Regions from separate parts of the Serratia sp. TSA_130.1 genome, predicted to be linked through region 3. Evidence: predicted binding sites of a transcription regulator. Region 3 holds the regulator's gene; each other region holds the start of a gene.
The links. Region 3 encodes Fur, which represses iron uptake genes when iron is present. Its sites were predicted from a motif close to ATAATAATGAGAACNACTATCAA; they were not measured.
Positions count from the first base shown of each region.

Region 1 (7,764 bases), on a different contig from region 3:
AGGTGCTGTAGCTGACGTACGGCGAAATGCCGTTGTCGAAGGCGTAGAGCAGGCCCGCACGGCCGGTGAACTGGGCATCGTTGTAGGTCTGCTCTTTGCCGCCGCTGGTGCGATCGCGGGTGTTGACCTGCGACCAGTCCTGACGGCCGGACAGCAGCAGGTTCCAGTTATTCCACGCCAGCTGGTCCTGCAGATACACCCCGACCTGATTCAGCGTCTTCAAATCGCTGGAAGCCAGCGCCAGCGTGCTGCCATCGATGCTGGGACGAACCGGGTTGGCCCAGTCGATCGGGTAATCGTTGCCGCGATCGCGATACATCTTCGAATCGATATGGCTGTAGCGGTAATCCAATCCGCCCAGCACCGTGTGCTTCACCTCGCCGGTGTCGAACAGGCCCTTCAGCTGGTTATCCACGCCAAACTCGTTGGTCATCTGCGTTTCATGTTGCGCCATGCGGGTGACGGTGTGGTCGTTGACCTTCGAGTTTACGTTATAAACCAGATATTTATAGTCCTCATCACGGTGGGTGAAACGCAGGTTCTGGGTAAACGACAGCGCATCGCTGAAGTTGTGCTCGAGGCTGTAGCCGATCGACGCCTGCTCGCGCCGCGACTTGTTGAAGCTGGGTTCGCTGATGTTGAAGTCATAGGGCACATAGCCCGCGCTGGTCGGGAACAGCGTGCCGGCGCGCGGCAGGAAGTTGCGCGATCCGGCTTTCGGATCGTTCTGGTAGCTGGTCAGCAGCGTAAAACTGGTGTCTTCGTTCGGCAGCCAGGTGAAGGCCGGGGCGATGGCCACCCGTTGCTGCTTGCTGTCTTTGACAAACTCATGTTCGGTTCTGGCGATACCGTTCAGGCGATAGAACAGGGTGTTGTCGTCGTTGAGTTTGCCGCCGAAGTCGAACGCCGTTTCCGCAAGATGACGGTTACCGGTGCTGAATTTAACTTCGTGAATGCTCTGGGCGGTAGGGCGTTTGCTGGTCATCACCACCACGCCGCCGGGGCTGACCTGGCCGTAAAGCACGCCGGCCGGGCCGTGCACCATTTCCACGCGCTCCAGCAACCAGGGATCGATCTGCCCGGCGCCGCCGTTTTGGCTCGAGAGGCCAAAGTGCAGGCCGTCGAGCAGCTTGGGCGCGTAGCGGAAGCCGCGGCTGATCACTTCGTCATTGCGGTTGGAATTGCCGCGATAGGTGGTGATCACCCCGCTGGTGTAGTTCAAGGCGTCGGCGACCGACGCCGGTTCCTGGTCGTTCATTTGCTCGCGCGTCACCACCGAGATGGACTGCGGGGTTTTGCTCAGCGGGGCGGCGGTTTTGGTGCCGGCGGCGCTCTCTTTGGCGACGATCCCTTTGACGGGCGCGGTCACGCTGCTCTGCGCGTCGGCGGTCACCACCATCGTCTCGTCCGCCGCGGCAAAAGCGTTTTGCGCGAAGGGCAGTAGCGCCAGCGTCGCCCCCAGCAACAGCCGGTTGGCGGACATCGCCTCTGCACTATCGTTTTCTATCCCTTTGTTTCTAATATTCATTATCTCTCCTGCATGCCTACTTTTGTGTGTAATGCCACCCTGATAAACCCCGCAATGCCGATGAATACGGTTTCCCTCGTCAACGCGGAGACGTCGCGTTTGCACGACGGCAAAAATCCGACAAATAGTATTGAAAATGATAATGAGTATCAATACGATTGTCAGGTTTTGTAAAAGTCACGCACGTTATGTAAGGGGCGCTATGGAGTTTTTGCCGGAAAAGAGGCCAGAAAACGGTCGTGAGGGATTGGCGGCGCAGTGGCTGCGTGAAGAGGCGGCAGGGCAATCCGCGTGGTGGCAGAAGGTTGCCGCTCATGGCACGCCTGTCGTCGAAGCGCACGATGAACAGCACGTCAGAATGACCTGGCTATGGCGCGATCCTGCCGGCGACGAGCGGCTCTCGCCGATATGTCGCGTCTATGCCGATATCAACGGCATTACCGACCATCACAGCACGACCCCCAGCAGCCTGAAAAGGCTCCCCGGCACCGACGTTTGGTACGGTGCGGCCGTTGTCGATCGCCGCTGGCGCGGCAGTTACAGCCTGATCCCGATTACAGCGCGGGATCTTCCTCCCGTCTTCAGCGACGACGAAACGTTGCGCGATCGCCAGCAGCGCGCCTGGTGGGTATCGCTGTTCCCGTTGGCGATCGCCGATCCGCTGAATCGCACCTCGCTGGGGCCGGCTTATCGCCCGCGCGCCGTTTCCCTGGCTCAGGGGCCGGACGCGGACGACCAAAGCGCCTGGCAGGCCGCCGATCGGCCGTTGGATGAAGCGCGGCTACAGCTTTTTCACTGGCACAGCGAACGGCTGGGCACCCGGCGGCGCGTATGGCTGTATGCCGGCGGCGAGGCGGCGGACAACGCGAACCGCCCGCTGGTGCTGCTGCTCGACGGCCAGAACTGGATCGAAAGGCACGCATTGCTGCCGGTGATTGAGAACGAGACCGCAAAAGGGCATCTGCCGCCCGCGTGCTGGCTGCTGATCGATGCGATCGATGGCGAACACCGGGAAAACGAGCTGCCTTGCAACGCCGCCTTTTGGCAGGCGGTGATCGACGAACTGCTGCCGCAGGCGCAGCGGCGCGAACCGTTCAGCGAAGAGGGGGCGCGCACCGTGGTCGCCGGCCAGAGCTACGGCGGACTGGCGGCGTTATACGCCGGCCTGCACTGGCCCGAGCGCTTCGGCCATGTGCTGAGCCAGTCCGGCTCCTTCTGGTGGCCCACGGTGCAATTCGTTACCCAGTTCGAAAAACGCCATGAGTTGGAGGAAGGCTGGTTGATACGCCAGGTTCGGCAGCGCGGCGCGACCGCGCCGACGCTCACCGTGATTCAGCAAGCCGGCGATCGGGAGGCGGACATCGAATTCGTCAATCGCCAGATGCACCAGGCGCTGACGGCGGCCGGGCATCGTGCCGACTACCGCGTGTATTCCGGCGGACATGACGCGCTCTGCTGGCGCGGCGGTCTGGTGGACGGCGTGCGCCGGCTGCTTTCCGCAATGAAGTAATTCCACATTTTGACAGACAGGTAAGGCAAATGACTCAGGAACAACAAAACCCGTTCGATGACGAAAGTCTCCGTTTCTCCGTGTTGGTCAACGCGCAACAGCAGTACTCGCTGTGGCCGCAGTTTGCCGATACGCCGCCGGGATGGCGCGTGTTGATGGGGCCGGCGTCGCGCGGTGAATGTATCGACTATATCGAAGCGCACTGGCAGGACATGCGGCCGGCGTCGTTGAAAGCGGCGGATGCGCCGCGTTAATCGCCGCACAGCCACATCGCTACATTCCGTTTGAGGAAAAGGACAGACACCATGTCAGAAACGCTTTCTTTGCCGGATACTCAGGTCGAGTATCGGGATTATCCGCTGGTTGCGGCGCAACCGGGGATCTGGATTGCCGACCAAATCGCGCTGCGGCGCAACAGCTTTGCCGTGGCGCACTACACCGAACTGCACGGCGATATCGATCGTTCGGCGCTGGAGCGCGCGATTCGCCAGGGGCTGGCGGAGGCGGATACGGTTCAGGCGCGCTTCTTTGAGGCGCAGGACGGCCAGCCGGTGCAACGTTTACCGCTGAACGCGGATCCCGCGCGGGTGCTGGCGCCGGAGTGGTTTGACTTCAGCGCGCGGCCAGACGCCGAACAGGCGGCGCTGGCGCTGATGCACGACGATCTGGCGCAGGATCTGCCCGCGGACGGCGAGCGCCCGCTCTATCGCCATGCGGTGATCCGCATCAGCGCCGATCGCTGGTTCTGGTACCAGCGCTTTCATCATCTGACCCTGGACGGCTTCAGCTTCGAGGCCATCACCCGCCGGATCGCCGATATCTACCGCGCGCTGCGCCACGGGCTGTCGCCGGCGGCCTCGCCGTTTACCCCGTTCGGCAAGGTGGTGGAAGAGTTTCAGCAATGGCAAACGTCGCCCGCACGCCAGCGGGCGGCCGAATTCTGGCGGCAGCATCTGCGCGATCTGCCGTCGCCGCTGTCATTGGCGACGGAAAACCGCGAGGTCGAACCGGGCGCTCGGCCGCTCAAACAGGCGCTGGTGCTGCCGGAGTCGCTGTTTGACGAAGCGCTGCGCGATGCAGCGCTGCAGTCGTTGCAACCGGCCGATATCGTCACGGCGGCGCTGGCGATGTATCTGGCGCGCATGAGCGGCGAAACCCGGCTCTCCATCGGTTTTCCTTTCATGCGCCGCATGGGCTCGCAGGCGCTGGCGGCGATCGGCCCGGTGGTTAACGTGCTGCCGCTGCTGCTGAACGTGACGCCGGAGATGTCGCTGGCGGACGTCTGCCAGGCCACCGCGGCGGAAATCAAACAGGTGCGGCGCCATCAACGCTATGAGGCGGAGCAGGTCAAACGCGATCTCGGCCTGGTCGGCGGCCATCAGGAGCTGTACGGCCCGGTGGTCAACGTCAAGGTTTACCACAGCGCCTTGTCCTTCGACGGTCAAGCGGCCGTTACCCATACGCTGGCGATGGGGCCGGTCGACGACCTCGAGTTTGAGATCGGTTTTCGAAGCGGCGTGCTGACGCTGTCGTTGGTGGCCAACCCGGCCAAATACGCGCCGCGCACCTTGCAAGGCCATGCGGAGCGCATTGGCCATTGGCTGCAGCAACTGGCGCGGCGGCCGCATCAGCCGAACGGTCAACTGGCGCTGGTCAGCGAAGGGGAGCTGCGCCAACTCGCGGCCTGGGGGCGCGGCGCTGAGCTGACGCCGCCGGCGGGCATGGTGTCGATCATGGACGCTTTCCAGCGTCAGGTTGAGCGACAGCCCGAGGCGTTGGCGGTGACCTGCGGCGATGTGCGCCTCAGCTACCGTCAACTCAGTGAACGGGTGATGCAACTGGGGCGCGTGCTGATCGAAAGCGGCATCGGCGCCGAAGACGTGGTCGCCATCGGCATTCCGCGCTCGGTGGACACGCTGGTCGCGCTGTTTGGCGTGTTGGCCAGCGGCGCGGCCTATATGCCGCTCGATCTGGATTATCCGCGTGAACGTCTGGCGCTGATGTGCGACGACGCGCGGCCGGTGATGCTGCTGACCCACAGCGACACGCGGGCCAACATGCCGGATCTGCCGCAGATCATGTGCCTCGATGAGGCGCAATGCCGGGCGCGCTGCGCGGCCGCCGAGGCCGCGCAGATATCGGACGAAGAGCGGCGCGCGCCGCTGAACGAGGCGCATCTGGCCTACATGATTTACACCTCCGGTTCGACCGGCAAACCCAAAGGCGTGATGTCCACGCACCGCGGGCTGCTGAACCTGTTCTTGTCGCATCAGGCCTCGCTGTTCGGCCCGGCGATTGAAAAATTCCAGGCTCGCCGCGGGCGGCGTCTGCGCGCCGGGCATACCGCTTCGTTCTCTTTCGACTCCTCCTGGGAGCCGCTGTTCTGCATGATGATGGGCAGCGAACTGGTTATCTTCGATGAAGAGCTGCGCCGCGACCCCTGGGCGTTGCTCGAACAGACCCAACAGACCCCGATCGATCTGCTGGATATCACGCCGTCGTTCCTCTCGCAGTTGGTGGATTGCGGCCTGCTGAAGGGACAGTTTCCGCTGCCGGCGTTTGTGATGATCGGCGGCGAGGCGGCGACACCGACGCTGTGGAACCTGATGCGGCAGCATCCGGAAGTCGAGATCCATAACTATTACGGCCCGTCCGAATACACCGTCGATACCCTCGGCGCGCCGGTCACGGCCGCAGACCAGCCGGTGATCGGGCGCCCCCTGGCCAATACCGAAGTCTGGCTGCTCGACAGTCGCCTGCAGCCGGTGCCGATCGGCGCGGCGGGGGAACTGTACATTTCAGGCAAGGGCATCGCGCGCGGTTACCTGCGCCGCCCGGATCTGACGGCGGCGCGCTTTGTCGCCAATCCGTTCGCCGACGGCGAGGTGATGTACCGCAGCGGCGATCTGATGCGTTGGAGCGCGGACGGCCAGCTGGTGTTCATTGGCCGTACCGATCACCAAATCAAGGTGCGCGGCTTCCGCGTCGAGCTGGGTGAAGTGGAGAGCGCGCTGGCTGCCTTGCCGGACGTGGGGCGGGCGGTGGTGATCGCCGAGCCGATCGGCGCTACCTATCGCCTGATCGGTTACTGCTCGGTGCAGGATGACGCGCGGCGCGCCTCACCCGCGCTGCAGAGCGAGCTGCTGGCGCAGTTGGCGCAGCGTCTGCCGGATTACATGGTGCCGGCGATCCTGGTGGTGATGCCGGAGCTGCCGCTTAACGTTAACGGCAAGATTGACCGTCAGGCGCTGCCCAAACCGCAGGAGACGCTGGCGCAAAGCCTGCGCGAGCCGGCCACCGAGCAGGAAAGGCTGATTTGCCGCGCCATGGCGCAGCTGTTGGGGATGGAGCGCGTCGGTGCCGACGACGATTTCTTCGCGCTCGGCGGCGACAGCATCTCGGCGATGGGGCTGGGCACCGCCCTGCGGCGCAACGGGTATCTGCTGCGGCCGCGTGAGATCTTCGCGCTGCACACCCCCGCGCGCATGGCGCAGGCGATGCAGCCGCTGGCCGTTGGATCTCAGGCCGCGCGCAGCGTGCAGCAAGGCCCGATCGACGGGCTGCCGATCCTGCACTGGTTTGCCGAGACGGGCGACATGCATCGTCTCTTCGCGCACGGCGTTTTCCTGCGCGTGCCTGCCGAATTGCAACCGGCACAGCTGCGTTATGCGTTGGAACAGCTGCGTACGGCACACCCGGCGCTGGGCGCGCGGATCCGCGACGGCCAGTTGGTGGTTGAAACCGCCGCCGCCGGTGAATTGATGCAGCGTCATCCCGTATCCGGCGATCTGGAAACCGCGGCGGAACAGGCGTTTGATGCCGCGCTGGCGCGCCTCAATCCGGCCGAGGGCAGCATGATGCAGGCCATCTTGTTGCAGCGTGACGGGCAGAGCCTCGGGCTGGTGCTGGCGATCCACCACCTGGTGGTTGACGGCGTTTCCTGGCGCATCCTGCTCGACGAACTGCGGCAAGCGGCCGACAGCGCCATGCAGGGGCAGCCGATCGCGCTGCCGCCGGAGGAAACCTCGCTCTATGAGTGGTCCGCGCGTTTACGGGCCGACGCCGAACGCCGGGAAACCGAGCTGCCGTTCTGGCGGCAGATGCTGGCGGACGGCGTGCCGCGCTTGGGGGGACGCGCGCTGGATCCGCAGACCGATCGTCTCGCTTCGGTGAGCGAACGGCGCACGCTGCTCGACAGCCGGCTGACCGCCGCGCTGCTGGGCGCCTTGCCGCAGGGATACCGCGCTCAGGTCGAAGAGATCATGCTGTGCGCGCTGGCGCTGGCCTGCCGGCGTCATTTCCAGGCCGCTTCGCTGCGCTTTTCGCTGGAGTCGCACGGCCGCGCCGAACTGGACGATAGCCTCGATCTGGCGCGCACCGTCGGCTGGCTGACGGCGGAGTACCCGCTGTGCATCGAACTGCATGACGCCGAACACCACGAGGCCGTGCGCGCGGTGAAACGGGTGACGCGCGCGGTGGCCGATCGCGGCATCGGCTATGGTCAACTGCGCTATTTACATCCGCAGCGTGACGAACTGGCCGCGCTGGCGCAGCGCAATGCGCCGGAGATTTTGTTCAACTACCTCGGGCGCTTCGGCCAGGATGAGGGACACTGGACGCCGCAGCGCAGCCGGACCCGTTTCCGCGACGCCTTCGCAGTGGCGCAGGATACGCAGCAGGCGCTGTGTTACGGGCTGGAAGTGAACATCTTTGTCGTAGAGCGGCG
Region 1 is NZ_JBQZFS010000004.1:987-8,750, forward strand. It holds gene ACUTQY_RS15660 (TonB-dependent siderophore receptor) at 1-1,528, opposite strand, end outside; gene fes (enterochelin esterase) at 1,731-3,038, shown strand; gene ACUTQY_RS15670 (MbtH family protein) at 3,068-3,292, shown strand; gene ACUTQY_RS15675 (amino acid adenylation domain-containing protein) at 3,344-7,764, shown strand, end outside.
Region 1: the regulator Fur is predicted to act here: its motif matches at 1,659-1,681, upstream of fes (enterochelin esterase).

Region 2 (7,764 bases), on a different contig from region 3:
GTGCTGCGCGGCGCGTCCGGCGGCCACTGCGACACCGCCGCCGCTGCGCGGCTGGCGATCATCGTCGCGCCGCTGGTGCGCGGGCGCATCCCGACGCTGGTGGAGCAGGTGACCACCTGCGTCACGCCGGGCTCCAGCATCGACATTCTGGTGACCGACCACGGCATCGCCGTCAACCCGGCGCGGCCGGAGCTGGCGCAGCGCCTGCGGGAGGCCGGGCTCGAGGTGGTGAGCATCGACTGGCTGCGCGCCCGTGCGCTGCAGCTGACCGGCGAACCGCAGCCGATCGCGTTTACCGACAAGGTGGTGGCGGTGGTGCGCTACCGCGACGGCTCGGTGATCGACGTGGTGCATCAGGTGGCGGAGTAAACGATGGCCGCCGTCGATCCTCAACTGGCCGCCGAACGTGCGGTCAGCCTGCCGGAGCTGCTCACCAGCCGCGAATGCCGTCAGGCGCGCCAGCAGGCGTGGCTGGCGCAGCACGAGTGCACGCTGCTGGTGCTGACGCTGGTGGTGCCCGGCCCGGTGAAGGACAGCGCGTTGACGCGCGGCATTTTCAACCTCGGGTGGGCGGCGCTGCTGCGGCTGTGCGCCGAACAGGGCTGGCCGAGCCCGCAGACCGAGGCGCTGGCGCTCGCCACCGGCTGCGAAGGGTTTGTGGCGCTGCGCGCCGACGCCCAACGGGTGAAAGATTGCGCCATGCAGCTGGAGGTGAGCCGCCCGATCGGCCGGCTGTGGGATATCGACGTGCTGGATGCGCAGGGGCGAATCCTGTCGCGCCGCGATATCGGCCTGCCGGCGCGGCGCTGCCTGCTGTGCGGCCAACCGGCCAAGATCTGCGCCCGCCAGCGGCGGCATGGCAGCGAGCAGCTGCTGCAAGAAATGGAAAGGATGTTCAACGATGCGATCTCTGCCGATTAATCCACCCGCCCGCCGAGCCGAGCCGGCCTGCGACTTCGCCCGCGCCGCCTTTCGCGCGCTGTTGGTGGAGGTCAACCTCACGCCCAAACCGGGGCTGGTGGATCGCCATAACACCGGCGCCCATCGCGACATGGATCTTGGGCATTTCTACCGCAGCGCCCGCGCCATCGGCGTGTGGCTGCCGCGTTTTATCCAGCGCGGACGGGAAGACGCGGCTTTGCCGGCCGAGCGGCAGCTGGCGCGGCTGCGGCCGCTCGGCCTGGCCTGCGAAAACCAGATGTTTCGCGCCACCGGCGGCATTAACACCCACAAGGGCAGCGTGTTCTCACTCGGGTTGCTGTGCGCCGCCTTCGGCCGCCTGCAGCAGCAGGGCCGGACCATCAGCGCCGCATCGTTATGCGCCGAAGTGGCGGCGATGTGCCGAGGGCTGGTGGACAGCGAACTGCGATGCAACAACGCCGGGCAGACCGCCGGCCAGCGCTTGTTCGCTGCGTATGGCCTCAGCGGCGCGCGCGGCGAGGCGGAATCCGGTTTTCGGTTGGTGCTTGACGGCGCGCTGCCGCTGTATCGGCAACGGCTGGCCGCCGGCGGCGACGAACAGCGGGCGCTGCTGGACAGCCTGCTGTGGCTGATGGCCCACAACGATGACACCAACGTCGCCTCGCGCGGCGGCCTGCGCGGGCTGCGCTGGCTGCGGCGCCGGGCGGCCTTGCTGCTGGCGCAGGGCGGCTCGGCGGGGGAGGCGGGCCTGGCGCGCCTGCGGCGCTTCGATGCCGATTGCATTGCCCGCAACCTCAGCCCCGGCGGCAGCGCCGACTTGTTGATAGTGACCTGGCTGCTGGCGCAGCTGGGTGCCCAAGAATAATAACCAAGCCTTCAGGAGAGTCCCTATGTCCCAAACCCAGGAAAAGATCTGGAAAGCGATAGCGCCGCTGGCGGTGCTCGCGATCCTGTTATTGATACCGGTGCCCGACGGCATGCCGCCGCAGGCGTGGCACTATTTCGCCATCTTTGTGGCGATGATCGTCGGCATGATTCTGGAGCCGATCCCGGCCACCGCCATCAGCTTTATCGCGGTGACCGTCAGCGTGCTGAGCGCCAACTGGGTGCTGTTCGGCGCGCAGGAACTGGCGGAGCCGGGCTTCAAGGCCGGTAAAGAGGCGCTGAAATGGGGGCTGGCAGGCTTCTCCAGCACCACCGTCTGGCTGGTGTTCGGCGCCTTTATCTTCGCGCTGGGCTACGAGGCCACCGGGCTGGGGCGGCGCATCGCGCTGTTCCTGGTGAAATTCATGGGCAAGCGCACGCTGACGCTGGGCTATGCGGTGGTGATCATCGATATCCTGCTGGCGCCGTTCACGCCGTCCAACACCGCGCGCACCGGCGGCACGGTGTTCCCGGTGGTGAAAAACCTGCCGCCGCTGTTCGATTCCTTCCCTAACGATCCCTCTTCGCGCCGCATCGGCGGCTACCTGATGTGGATGATGGTGGTCGGCACCAGCATCAGCTCCTCGATGTTCGTCACCGGCGCCGCGCCGAACGTGCTGGGCATCGAGTTCGTCGGCAAGATAGCCGGGGTGCACATCAGCTGGATGCAGTGGTTCCTGGCGTTCCTGCCGGTCGGCCTGCTGCTGCTGATCATCGCGCCGTTGATCTCCTACTACCTCTACAAACCGGGCGTGACCCACAGCAGCGAAGTGGCCGCCTGGGCGAATACCGCGCTGGGGGAAATGGGTAAGCTGACGCGCAAGGAGTACACCCTGATCGGCCTGGTGCTGCTCAGCCTGTGCCTGTGGGTGTTCGGCGGCAAGGTGCTGGACGCCACCGCGGTGTGCCTGTTGGCGGTGTCGCTGATGCTGGCGCTGCACGTGGTGTCGTGGAAAGACATTACCAAATACTCCAGCGCCTGGAATACGCTGGTTAACCTGGCGACGCTGGTGGTGATGGCCAACGGCCTGACGCGCTCCGGCTTTATCGACTGGTTCGCCCAGACCATGAGCACCCACCTGGACGGCTTCTCGCCGAACATGACGGTAGTGGCGCTGGTGCTGGTGTTCTACTTCGCCCACTACCTGTTTGCCAGCCTGTCGGCGCACACCGCCACCATGCTGCCGGTGATCCTGGCGGTCGGCAAAGGGTTGCCGGGCGTGCCGATGGAGCAGCTGTCGATGCTGCTGGTGCTGTCGATCGGCATCATGGGCGTGCTGACGCCGTACGCCACCGGGCCAGGGGTGATCATCTACGGCTGCGGCTATGTGAAGTCGAAAGACTACTGGCGCCTGGGGGGCATTCTCGGCGTGGTGTACATCGCCGCGCTGCTGCTGATCGGCTGGCCAATCATGAGCCTGTGGTACTGAGTTGACGCACAGCGGCCGCCGCCCGGTGGCCGCTGGTACGATCTTTTCCCGTGAACCCTGTCACACACTTGTCACACTAACCCCGCCATCATACGCAGGCAAACGCTAACACCTTAAAAATAATCATTTTCCGGGAGCCTCTGCGGATGAGAAAAAAAACGTTATTGCTGTGCCTGCCTTTGTTATTCACCGGGAACGCGCTGGCGGACGCCGGTGGTTATCAACTGGAACAGGTGCTGGTGATGAGCCGCCATAACCTGCGCGCGCCGCTGGCCAACAACGGCAGCGTGCTGGCGCAGTCCACGCCGAAGGCCTGGCCGGCCTGGGAAACGCCGGGCGGCCAGCTGACCACCAAGGGCGGGGTGCTGGAAGTGTATATGGGGCACTATTTCAACGCCTGGCTGAAGCAGACCGGCCTGTTGCCGCAAGAGGGCTGCCCGACCGCCGGCAGCGTGTACGTCTACGCCAACAGCCTGCAGCGCACGGTGGCCACCGCGCAGTTCTTCAGCAATGGCGCGTTCCCCGGCTGCGACGTCAGCGTGCACCATCAGGACAAGATGGGCGAGATGGATCCGACCTTCAACCCGATCATCACCGACACCAGCGAAGCCTTCAACCAGCAGGCGCTGGCGGCGATGAACGCCGCGCTGGGATCGCTGAAGCTGGACGCCTCTTATCAGCAGTTGGCGAAGATCATCGACTACAAGGATTCCGCCGCCTGCAAGACCGACAAACACTGCGACCTGAACAAAGAAGCCAGCGTGATGAGCGCGGTGCCGGGCAAAGAGCCGGGCGTCTCCGGCCCGCTGCGGGTGGGCAACTCGCTGGTGGACGCCTTTATGCTGCAGTACTACGAAGGTTTCCCGATGAAAGAGGTGGCCTGGGGCAAAATCGCCACGCCGCACCAGTGGCAGCAGCTGGCGCAGTTGAAAGACGGCTATCAGGATTCGCTGTTCACCTCGCCGGTGGTGGCGCAGAACGTCGCCAAGCCGCTGCTGACCTACATCAACAACGCGCTGCTGGGCGAGCGCAAACCGGACGCGCCGAAGCTGACGGTGCTGGTGGGCCACGACTCCAATATCGCCTCGCTGCTGTCGGCCATGCAGTTCCAGCCGTATCAGCTGCCGCAGCAGTACGAGAAAACGCCGATCGGCGGCAAACTGGTATTCCAGCGTTGGCGCGACGCGCAGAACGACCGTGAATTGCTGAAGATCGAGTACGTCTATCAGTCCACCGAGCAGTTGCGCAAGGCGACGCCGCTGACGCTGCAAACCCCGCCGCAGCGCGTGACGCTGGCGCTGAAAGGCTGCCCGATCGATAAAGACGGCTTCTGCGCCTGGAGCGATTTCGAGAAGACCATGAAAGGCATCTTGTAATGCCCGGCCTCTCTCCCGAATGCGGGGGAGAGGCCTTTTCCCACTTCGTCCAACGCGCCGCCGCGCGGGACTTAACGCCATTTATTTTGCCCAGGGTCATTGTTGCAGGCCGTTTCGGGGGCTAACATCATCAGCCTGCCTGCTTATCATGGATACCGCCGTTGCCCACTTTTATCCGCAATATCGAATTTTTCACGCCGGACGGCTATCCGGGCCAGGTGGCGTGCTGCCAGTTTGCGCTGGCGGAGTATCGCGACGACAGTTTTCCCGAGGCGGGATTTGCGCTGCCGGACCATCTGGCGCGCGCGGTGCCGAAACGCCGTGCGGAGTATCTGGCCGGGCGTGTGCTGGCACGGCAGCTGCTGGCGCCGCTCGGTTTCGCCGACTTCACCCTGGCGCGCGGCGAAGATCGCGCGCCGCAGTGGCCGCCGGGCATCGCCGGGGCGCTGAGCCATAATTCGCATACCGCGTTGTGCGCCGTACACCGAGAGAGCGGGCTGGGCGGCGTTGGGCTGGATGTGGAGACGCTGCTGTCCGTGGCGCGAGCGGAGGAGCTGTGGAGCGCGATCGTTTCACCGGTGGAGCGCGAGACGTTGCTGGGCGAAACGCTGCCGTTCAACGAGCTGCTGACGCTGACGTTTTCCGCCAAAGAGAGCCTGTTCAAAGCGCTGTACCCGCAGGTGCGCCGATATTTCGATTTTCTTGATGCGCGGATGGTGGCGGTGGATGCGCAGCGGCAGACGTTCGAATTGGCGCTGCTCACCACGTTGACGCCGCATTGCTGCGCCGGACGGCGTTTCGCCGGGCGGTTTTGGCGTGAAGGTGACGATGTCACGACTTTTATTTTTTGCTAAAACACAATAATAACAGTGTGTTATTTCTTGTTGTGGCGTAACGCGAATTTGCCGCGGCGTGCGGAAAGATTCATTCATCGGAGATTGACCGACGGTGGGGATCCGGTGTAATTTACCCACCCTTTACAGCTAATGATAATTATTCGCATAAACATTATCATTGGTGAGGCGCAACAAAGGAGTGGTCTTGTGGCGACACTGACGACAGAAAACCAAACCTTCTCCGGGTTTGAGTACGCCGAACAATCGACCTTTTTGTACCGGTCAGAATTCCGTTCCCTCTCCGCCCACGGCGTGTTTGAGCGTATCGAGACGCCGGCGTTCGGCGGCGAGCAGGAAGGCAGCGCGCTGGCGCAGCATATTCGCCAGGCGCTGGCGCGCGCCAAAGCCGCCGGCCAGGCGGCTCCGGTGGTGGTGGGCGCCATTCCGTTCGACACGCGCCGGCCTTCCTGCCTGTATATACCTGAAGAAAGCCGATTCGTCGCCAACGACAGCTTTATCCGCGCCGCGCGCCCGATGCTGCAACAGCCGCATCGCCTGGTCGCCTGCACCAGTATTCCAGACGAACCGCGATTCAAACACGCGGTCGCGGAAGCGGTCAGCCGCTTTAAACAAGGCAAGCTGGACAAGGCGGTGCTGTCGCGCATCCTCGATATCGAGCTGGAGCAGCCGGTGGCCGGCCACCGGATCCTCAATAACCTGATGGTGCAGAACCCGACCGGTTACCACTTCTCCCTGCCGCTGGCCGATGGCAGCGTGTTGATCGGCGCCAGCCCTGAACTGCTGATCCGCAAGCAGGGCGGCGAGATCCACACCAATCCGCTGGCGGGCTCGGCGCGCCGGCAGGACGATCCGCAGCAGGATCGCCTCGGCAGCGAGCGCCTGATGCGCTCGACCAAAGACAAATACGAACACAAGCTGGTGATCGACGATATTCGTCGGCATCTGACGCCGCTGTGCGCCACCCTGAGCGTACCCAGCGGCCCGTCGCTGCTCAGCACCGGCACCATGTGGCACCTGTCCACCCGCATTCGCGGCGAGTTGCTGAATCCGGATCTCAACGTGATGCAGCTGGCCTGCCTGCTGCATCCGACGCCGGCGCTGTGCGGCTTCCCGACCGAAAGCGCCCGCCAGCTGATCGCCGCTCTGGAACCGCACGATCGCGGCTTGTTCAGCGGCATCGTCGGCTGGTGCGACGCCAACGGCGACGGCGAGTGGGCGATCGTCATCCGCAGCGGGCTGCTGCGCGGCAACCGGGTGCGGCTGTTCGCCGGCGCGGGCATCGTCGCCGCCTCGACGCCGCAGTCCGAGTGGATGGAAACCACCGCCAAACTGGGCACCATGCTCAACGCTTTCGGCCTGAACAGCGGCGCGCTGTAGGCCTCTTTGCGGCGCAGTCCGCGCCGCGTCATAGCCTTTCGCAGGAGACAACGATGAACAACAACATGACCCGGCGGTGCGCCCGGATGGCGGTGCGCGCATGAGCATTCAGATGGATTTCACCGGCAAACGCGTGTGGGTGACCGGCGCGGCGCGCGGCATCGGCGAGCAGATCGCCCGCCACTTTTTAACCCAGGGCGCCGAGGTGGTGGGGTTTGACCGAGAATTCGCCAATCCGGATCTGCCTTACCCCTGCGTGACGTTGGACATCAGCCGGCCGGAGCAGGTGGAGGCGGTGTGCCGCCAACAGCTGGCGGAGAACCCGCGACTGGACGTGTTGGTCAACGCCGCCGGCATTCTGCGCATGGGCAATACCGAAGATCTGAGCGTGGATGACTGGCACCAGTGCATCAACGTCAACGCCTCGGGGGCGTTTTACCTGTTCCGCGCCGTGCTGCCGCACTTCAAGGCGCAGCGCAGCGGGGCGATCGTCAGCATCGGCTCCAACGCCGCGCACGTGCCGCGCGCGCAGATGGCGGCCTACTGCGCCTCCAAGGCGGCGCTGACCAGCCTGAACCACTGCGTGGGGTTGGAGATGGCGCCGTTCGGCGTGCGGTGCAATCTGGTGTCGCCGGGCTCGACCGACACGCCGATGCAGCGCGGCATGTGGCAGACCGACGATGCGCAGCAACGCACCATCGCCGGCTTCCCCGAGATGTTCAAGTTGGGGATCCCGCTGGGCAAAATCGCCCGCCCGGATGAGATCGCCAACGCGGTGCTGTTCCTGGCCTCGGATTTGGCCAGCCACATCACCATGCAGGACATCGTGATCGACGGCGGCGCCACGCTGGCCGCCTGAGTCAGACCCGCTGGCGGCGC
Region 2 is NZ_JBQZFS010000001.1:770,890-778,653, reverse strand. It holds gene citF (citrate lyase subunit alpha) at 1-369, shown strand, start outside; gene citX (citrate lyase holo-[acyl-carrier protein] synthase) at 373-921, shown strand; gene citG (triphosphoribosyl-dephospho-CoA synthase CitG) at 902-1,786, shown strand; gene ACUTQY_RS03600 (anion permease) at 1,812-3,275, shown strand; gene agp (bifunctional glucose-1-phosphatase/inositol phosphatase) at 3,422-4,651, shown strand; gene ACUTQY_RS03590 (4'-phosphopantetheinyl transferase family protein) at 4,813-5,505, shown strand; gene ACUTQY_RS03585 (isochorismate synthase) at 5,695-6,885, shown strand; gene dhbA (2,3-dihydro-2,3-dihydroxybenzoate dehydrogenase) at 6,986-7,744, shown strand; gene rarD (EamA family transporter RarD) at 7,746-7,764, opposite strand, start outside.
Region 2: the regulator Fur is predicted to act here: its motif matches at 5,638-5,660, upstream of ACUTQY_RS03585 (isochorismate synthase).

Region 3 (7,764 bases):
CGAAAATCGAAGGCTAATCTTAATCGCCTCGAAAATTAATGTATCAGCGCGGCTCAGGCCGCGCTTTTTTATGCCTGCTATTGAGTAAATCATCTATTCCCGCCACGTTTTTCCGGGCTGCGTTTAATTAACTGCGGTGCGTTAATCAATAAGTTTTCTTAATTGGGCTTAGTAGTCTTAATCTTTACTTATATATTCGTGATGCGAATTAATTTCATTTAGAGAGCGCTCTCAACTTTTATCTCCTGACTGACGGATTTAGTCAGGCTGAAACCATTAATCGTCTCTGGTTGACCTGGTATCCGTATTTATTCTGATTTAATTGAATTTTTTATTCGACACCTTCCATGAATGCCAGCGTAACAAATTATCACCGATATGTGCTCCTTGTCATACTTTGACAAATCTTCCGCATTTTTCATTTGATAATTCGCGTCGCGAAAAATAGTCTGTCTGTAGCAATTAGTGCTGTGGGAATAACATCTCGTCGGCAATATTTTTTACCCGTTCGGGTTTTTTATTGGCAGTCGTGCAGGGCAGTGGTGAACACAGGCGGCTGCAACTTTTAAGTTAAGTCAAAGAGGAATTTCAATATGGGTACGCACGGTGCTCAGCGTAAAACGCTGGCGCTCGCAGTCGCGGGCGCGCTGTTGGGAACAGGGTTTGCCATGGCGCCTGAGGCGAAAGCCGCAGGGTTTATCGAGGATTCCACGCTGACCGGCGGCATTTATTACTGGCAACGTGAGCGTGACCGTAAAGATCTCAATCCGGACAGCAAGGATTACAATCAATACACCACCAACCTGTCCCACTCTACCGCCAACCTGAGCCTGGATTTCGCGTCGGGCTACGCCTGGGACATGTTCGGTCTGGATGTCGGCACTTTTACCGCCATCGAACTGGCTGAATCCAGCGCCAGCGGTCACCCGAACGAAATCGCGTTCTCCTCGAAGAACCGTACCTACGACGAAGACTACTCCGGTGATAAAGGCGGTATCAGCCTGTACAAAGCCGCCGCCAAATTCAAATACGGCCCGGTCTGGGCGCGCGCCGGCTATATTCAGCCGAGCGGCCAAACCCTGCTGGCGCCGCACTGGAGCTTTATGCCGGGCACTTATCAGGGGGCTGAAGCCGGCGCCAAGTTCGACTACGGCGATGCCGGCGCGTTGAGCTTCTCCTACATGTGGGCCGACAAATACAAAGCGCCGTGGCATATCGAGATGGACGACTTCCGTCAGAACGACAAGAAAACCCGTGTCTCCTACCTGCACTCGCTGGGCGCCAAGTACGATTTCAAAAACGATCTGGTGCTGGAAGCCGCTTACGGCCAGGCCCAGGGGTACGTGAATCAGTACTTCACCAAGGCGTCTTACAAATTCGATCTGCTGGGCAACCCGCTGACCACCAGTTACCAGTTCTATGGCGCGGAAGACCGCATCAGCAACAAGAACGATCCGAACAGCATCTATGACGGCCTGGCCTGGCTGCAGGCGTTGACCTTCGGTTACACCACCGGCCAGTTCAACTGGCGTCTGGAAGGCACCATGGTCAAGGCGGAAGGCAATCAGGGCTTCTTCCTGCAACGTATGACCCCGACCTACGCCTCGTCAAACGGTCGCCTGGACGTGTGGTGGGATAACCGCTCCGACTTTAACGCCAACGGCGAAAAAGCGGTGTATGCCGGCGTGATGTATGACCTCAGCAACTGGAACCTGCCGGGCATGGCGGTCGGCGGCTCTTACGTTTACGCCTGGGACGCCAAGCCGAGCACCAACCCGATCTACGATCAGAGCCAGCGCCTGAAAGAGAGCGCCTGGAGTCTGGACGCGATGTACACCATCCAGGAAGGGCGAGCCAAGGGCACGCTGCTCAAGCTGCATTACACCCAGTATGACAACCACACCAACATTCCGAGCTGGGGCGGCGGTTACGGCAACATCTTCCAGGACGAGAAAGACGTCAAGTTCATGGTCATCGCGCCATTCACCATCTTCTGATGCGTTCCCCGGCCTTGCCGCCGGGGCAGTTAAGGGAATTCAACGATGAAAAAAATCATGCTGATGTTGGCGGCCGCTGCGGCCCTGAGCGCCTGTGCGCAACCCGCTGCGCCGCCGGAAGACGCCAGGTTGAAACAGGCTTACAGCGCCTGCATCAATACCGCGGAAGGCTCGCCGGAGCGTCTGCAGCCGTGCAAGGCGGTGCTGAACGTGCTGAAACAAGAGAAACAGCACCAGCAGTTCGCCGCGCAGGAAACGGTACGGGTGATGGATTATCAGAACTGCATTATGGCGGTTCACAGCGGTAACGGTCAGGCTTACGACGCCAAGTGCGGCAAGCTGTGGCAAGAAATTCGCGATAACAATAATTAAGAAGGACGAGAAGATGAACGCATTCAAACTGAGCGCACTGGCCGCCTTGACGGCAACGATGGGATTCCTGGGCGGCATGGGGAGCGCCATGGCCGATCAACAGCTGGTGGATCAGCTGAGCCAACTGAAGCTGAACGTGAAAATGCTGGATAACCGCGCCGGGGAAAACGGCGTGGATTGCGCGGCGCTGGGCGCAGACTGGGCCTCATGCAACCGGGTGTTGTTCACCCTGAGCAACGACGGGCAGGCGATCGACGGCAAAGACTGGATCATTTATTTCCACAGCCCGCGCCAGACTCTGCGGGTAGACAACGATCAGTTCAAGATCGCTCACCTCACCGGCGATCTGTACAAGCTGGAGCCGACCGCCAAATTCAGCGGTTTCCCGGCCGGTAAGGCGGTGGAAATCCCGGTGGTCGCCGAATACTGGCAGCTGTTCAGAAACGACTTCCTGCCCCGCTGGTATGCCACGTCCGGCGACGCCAAGCCGAAAATGCTGGCGAATACCGACACCGAAAATCTGGATCAGTTTGTGGCGCCGTTTACCGGCGATCAGTGGAAGCGCACCAAGGACGACAAAAATATTCTGATGACGCCGGCTTCGCGTTTTGTCAGCAACGCCGATCTGCAGACGCTGCCCGCCGGCGCGCTGCGCGGCCAGATCGTGCCGACGCCGATGCAGGTGAAAGTGCACGCGCAGGACGCCGATCTGCGCAAAGGGGTATCGCCGGATCTGAGCACGTTGGTCAAGCCGGCGGCGGATGTCGTCAACCAGCGTTTCGCGCTGCTGGGCGTGCCGGTTCAGGCCAACGGTTACCCGATCAAGACCGACATCCAGCCGGGCAAGTTTAAAGGCGCGATGGCGGTGCCGGGCGCTTATGAGCTGAAGATCGGCAAGAAAGAGGCGCGGGTGATCGGCTTCGATCAGGCCGGGGTGTTCTACGGGTTGCAGTCTATCCTGTCGTTAGTGCCGACCGACGGCAGCGGCAAGATCGCCACGCTCGACGCCAGCGATGCGCCGCGCTTCCAGTATCGCGGCATTTTCCTCGACGTGGCGCGCAACTTCCATAAGAAGGATGCGGTGCTGCGCCTGCTGGATCAGATGGCGGCTTACAAGCTCAACAAATTCCACTTCCACCTGAGCGATGACGAAGGTTGGCGTATCGAAATTCCCGGCTTGCCTGAGTTGACGGAAGTCGGCGGCCAGCGCTGCCACGATCTGAGCGAAACCACCTGCCTGCTGCCGCAGTACGGCCAGGGGCCGGATGTCTACGGCGGTTTCTTCACTCGTCAGGACTACATCGACATCATCAAATACGCCCAGGCGCGCCAGATTGAGGTGATCCCGGAGATCGACATGCCGGCGCACGCCCGCGCGGCGGTGGTCTCGATGGAAGCGCGCTACAAGAAACTGCATGCCGCCGGCAAAGAGCAGGAGGCCAACGAGTTCCGCCTGGTGGATCCGACCGATACCTCCAATACCACCTCGGTGCAGTTCTTTAACCGTCAGAGTTACCTGAACCCGTGCCTGGATTCCTCCCAGCGCTTTGTCGACAAGGTGATTGGCGAGATTGCCCAGATGCATAAAGAAGCCGGCCAGCCGATTAAGACCTGGCACTTTGGCGGCGACGAAGCGAAAAACATCCGCCTGGGCGCCGGCTACACCGACAAGGCGAAACCGGAACCGGGTAAAGGCATCATTGACCAGAGCAATGAAGACAAGCCGTGGGCCAAGTCTCAGGTGTGCCAGGTGATGATCAAAGAGGGCAAAGTGGCCGACATGGAGCACCTGCCGAGCTACTTCGGCCAAGAGGTCAGCAAGCTGGTGAAGGCGCACGGCATCGACAGAATGCAGGCCTGGCAAGACGGCCTGAAAGACGCCGAGAGTTCGAAGGCGTTCGCCACCTCGCGCGTGGGGGTCAACTTCTGGGACACCCTGTACTGGGGCGGTTTCGACAGCGTCAACGACTGGGCCAACAAAGGGTATGAAGTGGTGGTCTCCAACCCGGACTACGTCTATATGGACTTCCCTTACGAGGTGAACCCGGACGAGCGCGGTTACTACTGGGGCACCCGCTTCAGCGACGAGCGCAAGGTGTTCAGCTTCGCGCCGGACAACATGCCACAGAACGCGGAAACCTCGGTTGACCGAGACGGCAACCACTTCAACGCCAAGAGCGACAAGCCGTGGCCGGGGGCATATGGACTTTCCGCTCAGCTGTGGAGCGAAACCCAGCGCACCGATCCGCAGATGGAATACATGATCTTCCCACGCGCGCTGTCGGTGGCGGAGCGCGCCTGGCATCGCGCCGGTTGGGAGCAGGACTATCGCGCCGGCCGCGAATACAAAGGCGGGGAAACCCACTTTGTCGATACCAAGACGCTGGAGAAAGATTGGCTACGCTTCGCCAATATTCTGGGCCAGCGTGAACTGGCCAAGCTGGACAAAGGCGGCGTGGCTTATCGTCTGCCGGTGCCGGGCGCTCGCGTGGCGGGCGGCAAGCTGGAGGCGAATATCGCGCTGCCGGGGTTGGGCATCGAGTACTCCACCGACGGCGGTAAGCAGTGGCAGCGCTATGATGCCAAGGCTAAACCTACGGTCTCCGGCGAAGTACAGGTGCGCTCGGTCAGCCCGGACGGCAAACGCTACAGCCGCGCCGAGAAGGTCTAAGAAGGGCGGTGCGGCCCGCAGTTTTGGCGGCGGGCCGCATCATAACGAAGGGGGAATGCGTTCGCCCGCGCGTGTCGGCGCAAGGCGGACGTTGTAGTGAGAGTAGTACGTGGAGTCGCTGTGCCGCTGCAATTGTGGTATTTCATGACATGATTTTCCCCGGCTGGTCCGGGGATTTTTTTCCCGCTGTACGGCGGGCATAAAAAAACCGCCTCAAAATGAGGCGGTTTTTCATAGCCGGTCAGGGCTTATTTCTTGTCGTGCAGCGTTTCGTCTTCGCGACAGTCACCGGTTTCACAGTGGCCGTACAGGTACAGACTGTGGTTGGTGAGCTTGATGCCGTGCTGCTTGGCGATGTCACGCTGGCGCACTTCGATGGATTCGTCGCTGAATTCGATCACTTTGCCGCAATCCAGGCAAATCAGGTGATCGTGGTGATGCTGTTGGGTCAGCTCGAACACGGACTTGCCGCCTTCGAAATTGTGACGTGTCACAATGCCCGCATCGTCAAACTGGTTCAGTACGCGATAAACCGTCGCCAGCCCGATCTCTTCGCCCATATCAATCAGTTTTTTGTACAAATCTTCCGCACTGACGTGATGGCATTCCGGATTTTGCAGTACTTCCAGGATTTTGAGTCGCGGAAGCGTGACTTTTAAGCCGGCCTTCTTCAATGCGATGTTGTTGTCGGTCATGCGAATTCAGTCCTGTTACTATGCTAATCAAGTTGAGGCGTACTCGCCTGTGGCATCGGTCGGCACAAAGAGTTAATGCGTCTCATTATAGAACCGGTTGTACTAAATGGAAACCGCCGGTTGTTAACAAAGATATAATTGCACTATTGCATGTTTTGCATGCAACGCCTTGATGGATGGGATAAACCGATATCTCAGTCTACCGTGACGGGGTGGGAAGTTACAAATCTGTAGCTTCTATCGCAGCAATCCCTGTTGCCGATGACGGCCCTGTCGGCACACTATGCACTTTACAGGGCCTTTGTTCAACCTTTCGCCAGTCCCGGCGTTTAGCCGACGATATCGGCCAGGCTCAGCTCTTCGACGATCTGTTTGACCCAGGCGTCGACACGCTCGTTGGTCAGCTCCGGCTGACGGTCTTCGTCGATCGCCAGACCGATGAAGTGGTTGTCGTCCGCCAGGCCTTTGGAGGCTTCGAAGTGGTAGCCTTTGGTCGGCCAGTGGCCCACGATGGCCGCGCCGCGCGGTTCGATGATGTCGCGGATGGTACCCATCGCGTCACAGAAATATTCCGCGTAGTCTTCCTGGTCGCCGCAGCCGAACAGCGCCACCAGTTTGCCGTTGAAATCGACGTCTTCCAGCGTCGGGAAGAAATCGTCCCAGTCACACTGCGCTTCACCGTAGTACCAGGTCGGGATGCCCAGCAGCAGGATATCGAACCCTTCCAGGTCTTCTTTGCTGCTTTTAGCGATGTCATGCACTTCAGAGACGTCGTCGCCAAACTGTTTCTGGAGAATTTTCTGGATCATTTTGGCAATGTTTTCGGTATTGCCAGTGTCGCTGCCAAAGAAAATGCCTACAGTAGCCATATCGCGTATAACCTTTAAATTCAAGTAATTGCATTACTCGATGCCAGCACTGCCGCCGCTGACGCCGATTAAAATGATGCCATGGCAAGAGCCGTTCGCCGCGGGGGGCGGGCGCCGACAGGCGCAGTCTCTTACCGGTAAATGCGTATCATGCCAGAAAGTGGCGCCGGGGTTTTATCGCATTTATGCGATGCCGGAGATGAAGAAAAGCGTGTCGATCCGGCGTTGTCCTTAACGCCGCGCCGCGCGTGCGGCCGAAGAGATCAATGTTCCGGCTGTTCTTCCGCCAGTTGCGCCAACAGCATCTGCTCGATGAGTTCGCTGCGGCTGATGTTGCGCTGTTCCGCCAGTTTGTTCAGGGCGTCCACCGCATCCGCGTTGATTTTCAGCTCTACGCGCCGCAATCCACGCACTTTATCGCGCCGTAACTGATTGCGCTTATTGATTCTAAGCTGTTCATCGCGGGAAAGCGGGTTGGTTTTCGGGCGCCCCGGACGGCGTTCATCTGCGAACAGATCCAGCGTCGTGCGATCCGTTTGTTCTTTTGCCATAGGTAGCGGTACTGCAAGGGAGTTTGCATCAAAAAGCGCTCGCACGCTTCCGGAGGCATCGGTTAACACACTTCGGGCCAATAAACCCTAACCCAAATTCACCCCCGACCCGGCGTTCGCGAACGCGCTGGCGCGGCGGCAAAATTATAGCGCGCCATATTACCCCAGCAGATGGAGCGGCGACAATGCCTAACTGCGGGCTAAACGCGCTAAGCCGTTATCTTTAGCGCGTTTTTTCGCCAGGTGAGCGTATTTTTCAGGCTTCGTCGAGGAAACGGTGGATGGCACGCAGCACCGCCTCCGGTTTTTCGGCATGCACCCAATGGCCGGTGCCGGCAACAACGTGCGCGCGGGCCTGCGGGAACTGGCGGGCGATGTCCGCACGGTAGCTGTCCTGCACGTACGGCGACAGGCCGCCGCGAATGAACAGGGTCGGGTGCGGCCAGGCCGGCACGTCCTGCCAGCCGGTGATGTCATCATAGCGCTCAATCAGCACCGGCAGGTTGAAGCGCCATTCGCCGTTATGGAAGGACTTCAGCAGGAACTGGATCACGCCTTCTTCCTGCAGGTAATCGCGCATCAGCTGGGCGGCGGCCTGGCGCTGGGTGA
Region 3 is NZ_JBQZFS010000002.1:861,090-868,853, reverse strand. It holds gene glnS (glutamine--tRNA ligase) at 1-17, shown strand, start outside; gene chiP (chitoporin ChiP) at 594-1,997, shown strand; gene chiQ (ChiQ/YbfN family lipoprotein) at 2,043-2,369, shown strand; gene ACUTQY_RS10900 (beta-N-acetylhexosaminidase) at 2,383-5,040, shown strand; gene fur (ferric iron uptake transcriptional regulator) at 5,289-5,735, opposite strand; gene fldA (flavodoxin FldA) at 6,065-6,604, opposite strand; gene ybfE (LexA regulated protein) at 6,868-7,155, opposite strand; gene ybfF (esterase) at 7,412-7,764, opposite strand, start outside.

Region 4 (7,764 bases), on a different contig from region 3:
CCATTGGCGCGGCGCTGGTGCGCCCCGGCGATAAGGTGGTGTCAATCTCCGGCGACGGCGGCTTCATGCAGTCGAGCATGGAGCTGGAGACCGCGGTGCGGCTGAAAAACAACATCGTGCACGTGATCTGGGTCGATAACGCTTACAACATGGTGGAAATGCAGGAAGTGAACAAATACCAGCGCAAATCCGGCGTGGAGTTCGGGCCGATCGACTTCAAGGCCTACGCGGAATCCTGCGGCGCGGTCGGTTTCGCCGTGCAGTCGGTGGAAGATCTGCGGCCGATGCTGCGCAAGGCGATGGAGATCCAGGGGCCGGTGGTGGTGGCCATTCCGGTCGACTACGCCGATAACTATAAGCTGATGGCGCAGATGAACTTCAGCCAGATGATTTAATTTCATCATCCTCGCGCCGTTTCACCGGGGCAGGCCGCTTGCGCGCCTGCCCGTTTTTATGCGCGGAATTTGTCCTTTACATCGCTAACTGCATGATTTATTGCTATCCGTTCGGCTGTTTTTTCACCACTGGGGATAGCGCAATGAAAAGAAAAGCAATAACGATCGGGCTGCTGGCGTTGGCGATTGCCGGCGGCGCGCGGGCCAATACGCTGGTCTACTGTTCCGAAGGCTCGCCGGAAGGCTTCAACCCGCAGCTGTTCACCTCCGGCACCACGGTAGACGCCAGTTCGGCGGCGATCTACAACCGGCTGGTGGATTTCAAACCCGGCACCGTCGAGCTGCAACCCAGCCTGGCGGAAAGCTGGGAGGTGAGCGAAGACGGCAAGCGCTATACCTTCCATCTGCGCAAGGGCGTGGCATTCCAGAGCAATAAATATTTCACGCCCACCCGCGATTTCAACGCCGATGACGTCATCTTCTCGTTTATGCGCCAGAAGGACGCCAACAACCCGTATCACAAGGTCTCCAACGGCGCCTACACCAACTTCGAGTCGATGGAGTTCGGCACGCTGATTGACCGGATCGTCAAGGTGGATGAGCACACCGTGCGCTTTGAGCTCTCCCGCGCCGAGGCGCCGTTCGTCGCCGATCTAGGCATGTATTTCGCCACCATTTTATCGGCGGAATATGCCGACGCGATGCTGAAGGCCGGCACGCCGCAGCGGGTGGACAACGATCCGATCGGCACCGGGCCGTTCCAGCTGGTGCAGTACCAGAAGGACGCGAAAATCCTCTACAAGGCGTTCGACCGCTACTGGGAAGGCAAGCCGAAGATCGATCGACTGGTGTTCTCGATCACGCCGGATGCGGCGGTGCGTTACGCCAAGCTGCAAAAGAACGAATGCCAGGTGATGCCGTTCCCCAATCCGGCGGATCTGGCGCGTATGCGGCAGGACGGCAACATTCAGGTAATGGAAAAATCCGGCTTGAATATCGGTTTCCTGGCGTTCAACACCCAGAAGAAACCGTTGGATAACGTTAAGGTGCGCCAGGCGTTGGCGCTGGCGGTCAACAAGCCGGCGATCATCGACGCGGTGTTCCATGGCGCCGGTCAGCCGGCCAAGAACCTGCTGCCGCCGGCTCAATGGGGCAGCAACGCGCAGCTTGAAGACTACCCGTATTCGCCGGAACGGGCGAAGCAGCTGTTGCAGGAGGCCGGGCTAGGGCAGGGCTTCGACATCGATCTGTGGGCGATGCCGGTGCAGCGGCCCTATAACCCCAACGCCAAGCGCATGGCGGAGATGATCCAGGCCGACTGGGCTAAAATCGGCGTGCGCGCCAAAATCGTCACCTTCGAGTGGGGCGAGTATTTACAGCGGATTAAAAACGGCGAACACCAGACCGCGCTGATGGGCTGGACCACCGCCAACGGCGATCCGGACAACTTCTTCGGCCCGCTGTTCACCTGCGCTTCGCTCGGCGGTTCGAACTCGGCGAAATGGTGCTATAAACCGTTCGACCAGCTGATCCTGCAGGCGCGCGAGGAGAACGATCACGCCAAACGGGTGGCGATGTATCAGCAGGCGCAGGTGATAATGCACGATCAGATGCCGGCGTTGATGATTGCGCACTCGACCATCTTCGAACCGGTGCGCAAGGAAGTGAAAGGCTATGAGATAGACCCGTTCGGCAAACACATTTTCAAGCAGGTGTCGCTGGAGAAGTAACGACAAGGCCGGGGTAACCCGGCCTTTTTCATGCCTGCGGCGCGTCGCAGTGGTAGCGGCCGCGCGGGATCACCAGCGGCGTGTGGGACAGCGGATCGTCGATGATCATGCACGGCATGCCGAACACCCGCTCCACCAGTTCGGCGGTAATGATCTCCGCCGGTTTCCCTTCCGCCACGATCTTGCCGTCGCGCATGGCGATGATGTGATCGGCATAGCGGCAGGCGTGGTTGAGATCGTGCAGCACCGCGATCAGGGTTTGACCGCGCTCGCGGTTGAGCTGGCGGAACAGATCCAGCAGCTCGATCTGGTGCGCGATGTCCAGATATGTCGTCGGTTCATCCAGCAGCAGCAGCGGCGTTTGCTGCGCCAACGCCATCGCTACCCAGACGCGCTGACGCTGCCCGCCGGACAGCTCGTCGACGCTGCGATCCGCCAGTTGGCTGACGTTGGTGGCCGCCATGGCGGCTTCCACCGCCTGTTTATCGGCCTGTGTCCACTGTTTCAGCAGGCTCTGGTGCGGATAGCGGCCGCGCGACACCAGGTCCGCCACGGTGATGCTGTCCGGTGCGATCGAGGTTTGCGGCAGCAGGCCAAGCTCGCGCGCCAGCGCCTTGGTGGCGAAACTGCTGATGTTCTTGCCGTCCAGCATCACCTCGCCGGCGCTGGGTTTCAGCAGGCGGCACAGGGCGCGCAACAGCGTCGATTTGCCGCAGGCGTTCGGCCCGACGATCACCGTAAAGGCGCCGTCGGGGATCGCCACGCTCAGATCGTCAGCGATGATTTTATTGTCGTAGCCTAGCTTCAGGTGCGAGGCGTGCAGGCGGTGGCTCATGGCATTATCACTCTTCATTATCTATCTGCGGGCCTCACGGATGAGCAGCCAAATCAGGTACAGGCCGCCGATGCAGACGGTCACGATCCCGACCGGCAGTTGGATCGGCGCGAAAAGATGTTGGGACACCACGTCGGCGCCGAGCAGCAGCGCCGCGCCCATCAGCGCCGAGGACGTCAGGGTGACCGAGGATTGCCCGGCCAAGCGGCGGGCGATTTGCGGCGCCGCCAGCGCGATAAAGGAAATCGGCCCGGCGGTGGCGGTGACGGCGGCGGTGAGGGTGACGCCGAACAGCATCAGCCACAGCCGGCTGCTTTCGGCATTGACGCCCAGCGCGCGCGCCGTGTCGTCGCCCATTTCCAGCAGCTGTAGCCGTTTGCCCATCAACAGCGCGGCGGCGGCCGCCAGCACGATAAACGCCGTGGCGGGCTGGGCTTTCTGCCAGGTCATGCCGTTGAGCGAACCGGCCTGCCACATGGCGGCGTCCATGGCGCGCTCGAGCGAGGCGGTGATGATCAGCCAGGTATTGGTGGAGACCAGCACCGCGCTGATGGCGATGCCGACGATGATCAGCCGGAAGCCGGCGATGCCTTGCCGCCAGGCCAGCAGGTAGATGGCCAGCGCGGCGAGAATGCCGCCGGCCAGCGCGCCGCCGGCGATGTAGTAATAGCCGCCGTTGAACAGGGTGATGGCGATCAGCGCGCCGGTGTAAGCCCCCATGTTAAAGCCAATCACGTCCGGGCTGCCGAGCGGGTTGCGGATAATCGACTGGAAGATGGCGCCGCTCATGCCGAGCGCGGCGCCTAACAGCAGCGCCATGGCGATGCGCGGCAAGCGCCATTGGGTGACCACGGTGACCAGGTTTTTCGGCGCCTCGCCGGTCAGCGCGGCAAAAACCTGCTCCAGCGAAAGTTGCAGCGTGCCGTAGCACAGGGCGGCGACGGCCATCGCCAGACACAGCGCCAACAGTGAAAGGTTGACCAGCAGCAGGCGCAGCGGCAGGCGCCCGTTGATGACGCCGTCAGGGCGGCCGATATGCAGCGTGTGCGGCAGACTCATCACAGACCCCCCAGCGTTTTCTTGCGGCGCACCAGCCAGATCAGCACCGGCGCGCCGATGAAGGCCGCCACGATGGAAACCCGCAGCTCACCGGCCGCCAGCAAGCGGCCGACCACGTCGGCGCACAGCAGTAAAATCGGCGCCAGCAGCATGGAGTAGGGCAGGATCCAGCGTTGGTCGGGGCCGACCCACCAGCGGGCGATATGCGGCACCATCAGGCCGATGAAACTGATCGGGCCGACGGTGGCGGTCGCCGCGCCGCACAGGAGCGTAATGGCGATCACTGCGATCGCCTGAGTCAGCACTACGCGCGCGCCGAGCGCGATAGCCAGATCTTCCCCCATGCCGATGGTATTCAGCGGCCGGGCGATGAGCAGCGTCAGCAGGCAGCCGAGCAAAATGGCGGGGGCGGTCACCGGCAGGGTGGCCAGCGTGCGGATATCCAGCGTGCCGGCCTGCCAGAAGCGCAGTTGGTCGAAGGTTTGTGGATCGATCAGCGACAGCCCGGTGGTGATGCCGAGCAACACCGCGCCGATCGCCACGCCGGCCAGCGTCAGCCGCACCGGGTTGATGCGCCCGCCCGCCAGCGTGCCGATCAGGTAGACCAGCAGGGTGGTGACGGCGGCGCCGACAAAGGCATAGGCCATATAGCTTTCGGTGGTGGCGGCGCCGAAAAACATGATGCCGATGACTACGGCGAAGCTGGCGCCGGCGTTGATGCCGAGCACGCCGGGATCGGCCAGCGGGTTGCGCGTCAGCGCCTGAATCAGCGCGCCGGCGGCGCCGAGCGCCATGCCGGCCAAAATGCCCGCCAGCGTACGGGGCACCCGGGCGTTGAGAATGATGGTGCTGTCGGAGCCGCTCGCGGCGCCCTGTAGGCTGAGCCAGACGGTATGGAAGGGGATGGCTTTGGAACCCAGCATCAGGCTGGCAATGATGCACAGCAACAACAACGCCAAGCCGATACCGAACCCGGCGATGCGTTTGAAGCCACTGGCGTAAGCTGCGTGCGGTGCGGACGAAAGCGTCCGCTCAGTCGGAGTGGGTACGTTCACACCGGTAACTCCTTTATGATTTTTATTCTCATTGTTATTTGCGTTCGTGAAGGGCGCCAATAGTAACACGAGTTTACGCCCGCATGCACCCGCCGGTTGGTGGCGAAGGCGCGTGGACGATGTTAATAACTATTGATATTTCAATTGATTGAATGTGAATGGTTGCCCCGTTTGCGAAAAGCGTCGGCAGGGGACTGGCCTGCCGACGGCGTGATTCAGGGCTTTTTGAACAACCGTTCGATTTGGTTCAGCATGTTGGTGGCGCTGTAGTAATCGAGGCGGAAGGTATCGTTGCCGACGGCGTAGACGTGCCGCTGTTCCACCGGTTCCAGATGCTTGAGGAACGGGTTGGCCAGCACCTCTTGCACTTTGCGCTCATTGGTGGCGAACAGGATCAGGGTTTTGCCGTTCAGGCCTTCGGCCATTTTTTCGCCGGAGATCTGGATGATGTCATGGCGTTTACCCATGCTGGCGTTGCCTTTGGCGCTTTCCGGCGGGGTAGCCAGCTGGAAACCGAGCTGGGTCAGCAGCTTGCCTTGGGCGGAGCCCGGCGTCCACAGCATGGCTTCGCGGCCGTTGTCGGCATACACCAGCGGCGTGGTCGGCTGCGGCGGCAGGGTAATCGCCTGCTTCACTTGTTCCACGCGCTGCTCGAAACGATCTTCCGCCTGTTTGGCGCCGGCTTCGTGACCGGTGATCTCACCGAGCTCGCTGGCCAGCTGTTGCCAGCTTTTGTCGCCGTAATCGAGCACCAGCGTCGGCGCAATGGCGGACAGCTGATCGTACAGTTTCAGCGCCGAATCACCGCCGGTCGCGGCGACGACGATCAAATCCGGCGCGGCGGCGGCAACGGCTTCGGCATTGGGTTCCACCTGATACAGCCGTTCGACGTGGCGCTGTTTGGCCACTTCGCTCCACTGGGTAAAGAAGCCTTGTTGATCGGCCACCAGGGGATTTGGGCTGGTGGCGGCGCTGGCGACCACCGGGGCGTCGATAGCCAGTAACGTGCCGGTGATGGTGACGCTGGTGGATACGATGCGCTGCGGCGGTTTTTCCAGCGTGAACTTCCCTTTAGCGCTATCGATGGTGCGCGGCCAACTGCTGTCGGCAGCGGGGGCGGACGGTTTCTGCCCGTCGCTCTTGTCGTCCGGGCCGCAACCGCTGAGCAGCAAGGCCGCGGCGGCAATAACTGAAATGAACAGCTGACGTAAGGATAGGGTCATGAGCGGGCTCTTTCTTTCCTTAAACTAAGGCGTATCAATCCGCGTGCGGATTGCTGGGGAGTGTTATGCCCGCTAATTTACCATTCAAGCCGTCAAAATGATAACCATTCGTATCTCAGCGCGTGGCGAATGAAGAAAGGGAGGCGAACGGCAGAAACGAAAAAAGCGCCAAAAGGCGCTTTTTTCTGAATGGGTGGGTCGTGCAGGATTGATTCGGCCTGTGGCCTCACCCTGCGGGCAACGCTGCGCGTTGTCGTATCGCTGCGCGATGCTCGAACCTCTACGGTTCTTCATCCTACACGACCCGGTGAACTCTGTCGGCGAGAGATGAAGTTAGAGTCGGATGGTGCAGAAACGAAAAAAGCGCCAAAAGGCGCTTTTCTCTGAATTGGTGGGTCGTGCAGGATTCGAACCTGCGACCAATTGATTAAAAGTCAACTGCTCTACCAACTGAGCTAACGACCCGCAGAAGTGGTGGGTGATGACGGGCTCGAACCGCCGACCCCCTCCGTGTAAAGGAGATGCTCTACCAACTGAGCTAATCACCCACTTCAGGACTTCCAGGCACTGCTAAACGAGAGAATGATGGTGGGTGATGACGGGCTCGAACCGCCGACCCCCTCCGTGTAAAGGAGATGCTCTACCAACTGAGCTAATCACCCTCATTCGTTCTCATTTTTCTCAACAAGATGGTGGGCGATGACGGGCTCGAACCGCCGACCCCCTCCGTGTAAAGGAGATGCTCTACCAACTGAGCTAATCGCCCCGTCTTGTTGGAGTCGCATTATAGGGATAGTTCAAAGTGAGTCAACGGTTTTTAAAATGATTTCAATCGTTCGCCGCAAATTTAGGCAGGGCGCGATAATTATCGCCAACGGCGCCGATTCTTTGCGCAACGCTCTGTGAAACTCGCCGCAAAACGCGCGAAATCGACCGGCGCAATATCGTGTCGGCGTTGAGGAATTAGCGCGTGGTGATACAATGTCGTCCACTCTTTTTTCAATTCCGAGCAATCGTCGGCCATCGCCGACACGCGTTGCGTAATAAGGCAGTGAACCCAATGAAAATCAAAACCCGTTTTGCACCGAGCCCGACCGGCTATCTTCACGTCGGCGGCGCGCGTACCGCACTTTATTCCTGGTTGTTCAGCCGCCATGCGGGCGGTGAGTTCGTTCTGCGTATCGAAGATACCGATCTGGAACGCTCTACCCAGGACGCGATCGACGCAATTATGGATGGCATGAACTGGTTGAACCTGGATTGGGATGAAGGCCCGTACTTCCAGACCAAGCGTTTCGATCGCTACAATGCGGTCATCGACGAAATGCTGGAGCAGGGCACGGCCTATAAATGCTATTGCTCCAAGGAACGCCTGGAAGCGCTGCGCGAGAAGCAGATGGAAAACGGCGAGAAGCCGCGTTACGACGGCCACTGCCGTGACAGCCAGTGCAGCCACACCGACGACGA
Region 4 is NZ_JBQZFS010000001.1:1,120,196-1,127,959, reverse strand. It holds gene alsS (acetolactate synthase AlsS) at 1-395, shown strand, start outside; gene ACUTQY_RS05280 (ABC transporter substrate-binding protein) at 539-2,125, shown strand; gene ACUTQY_RS05275 (ABC transporter ATP-binding protein) at 2,154-2,960, opposite strand; gene fepG (iron-enterobactin ABC transporter permease) at 2,982-4,019, opposite strand; gene fepD (Fe(3+)-siderophore ABC transporter permease) at 4,019-5,074, opposite strand; gene fepB (Fe2+-enterobactin ABC transporter substrate-binding protein) at 5,290-6,297, opposite strand; RNA gene ACUTQY_RS05255 (RtT sRNA) at 6,489-6,612, opposite strand; tRNA gene ACUTQY_RS05250 (tRNA-Lys) at 6,687-6,762, opposite strand; tRNA gene ACUTQY_RS05245 (tRNA-Val) at 6,770-6,845, opposite strand; tRNA gene ACUTQY_RS05240 (tRNA-Val) at 6,884-6,959, opposite strand; tRNA gene ACUTQY_RS05235 (tRNA-Val) at 6,988-7,063, opposite strand; gene gltX (glutamate--tRNA ligase) at 7,358-7,764, shown strand, end outside.
Region 4: the regulator Fur is predicted to act here: its motif matches at 5,090-5,112, upstream of fepD (Fe(3+)-siderophore ABC transporter permease).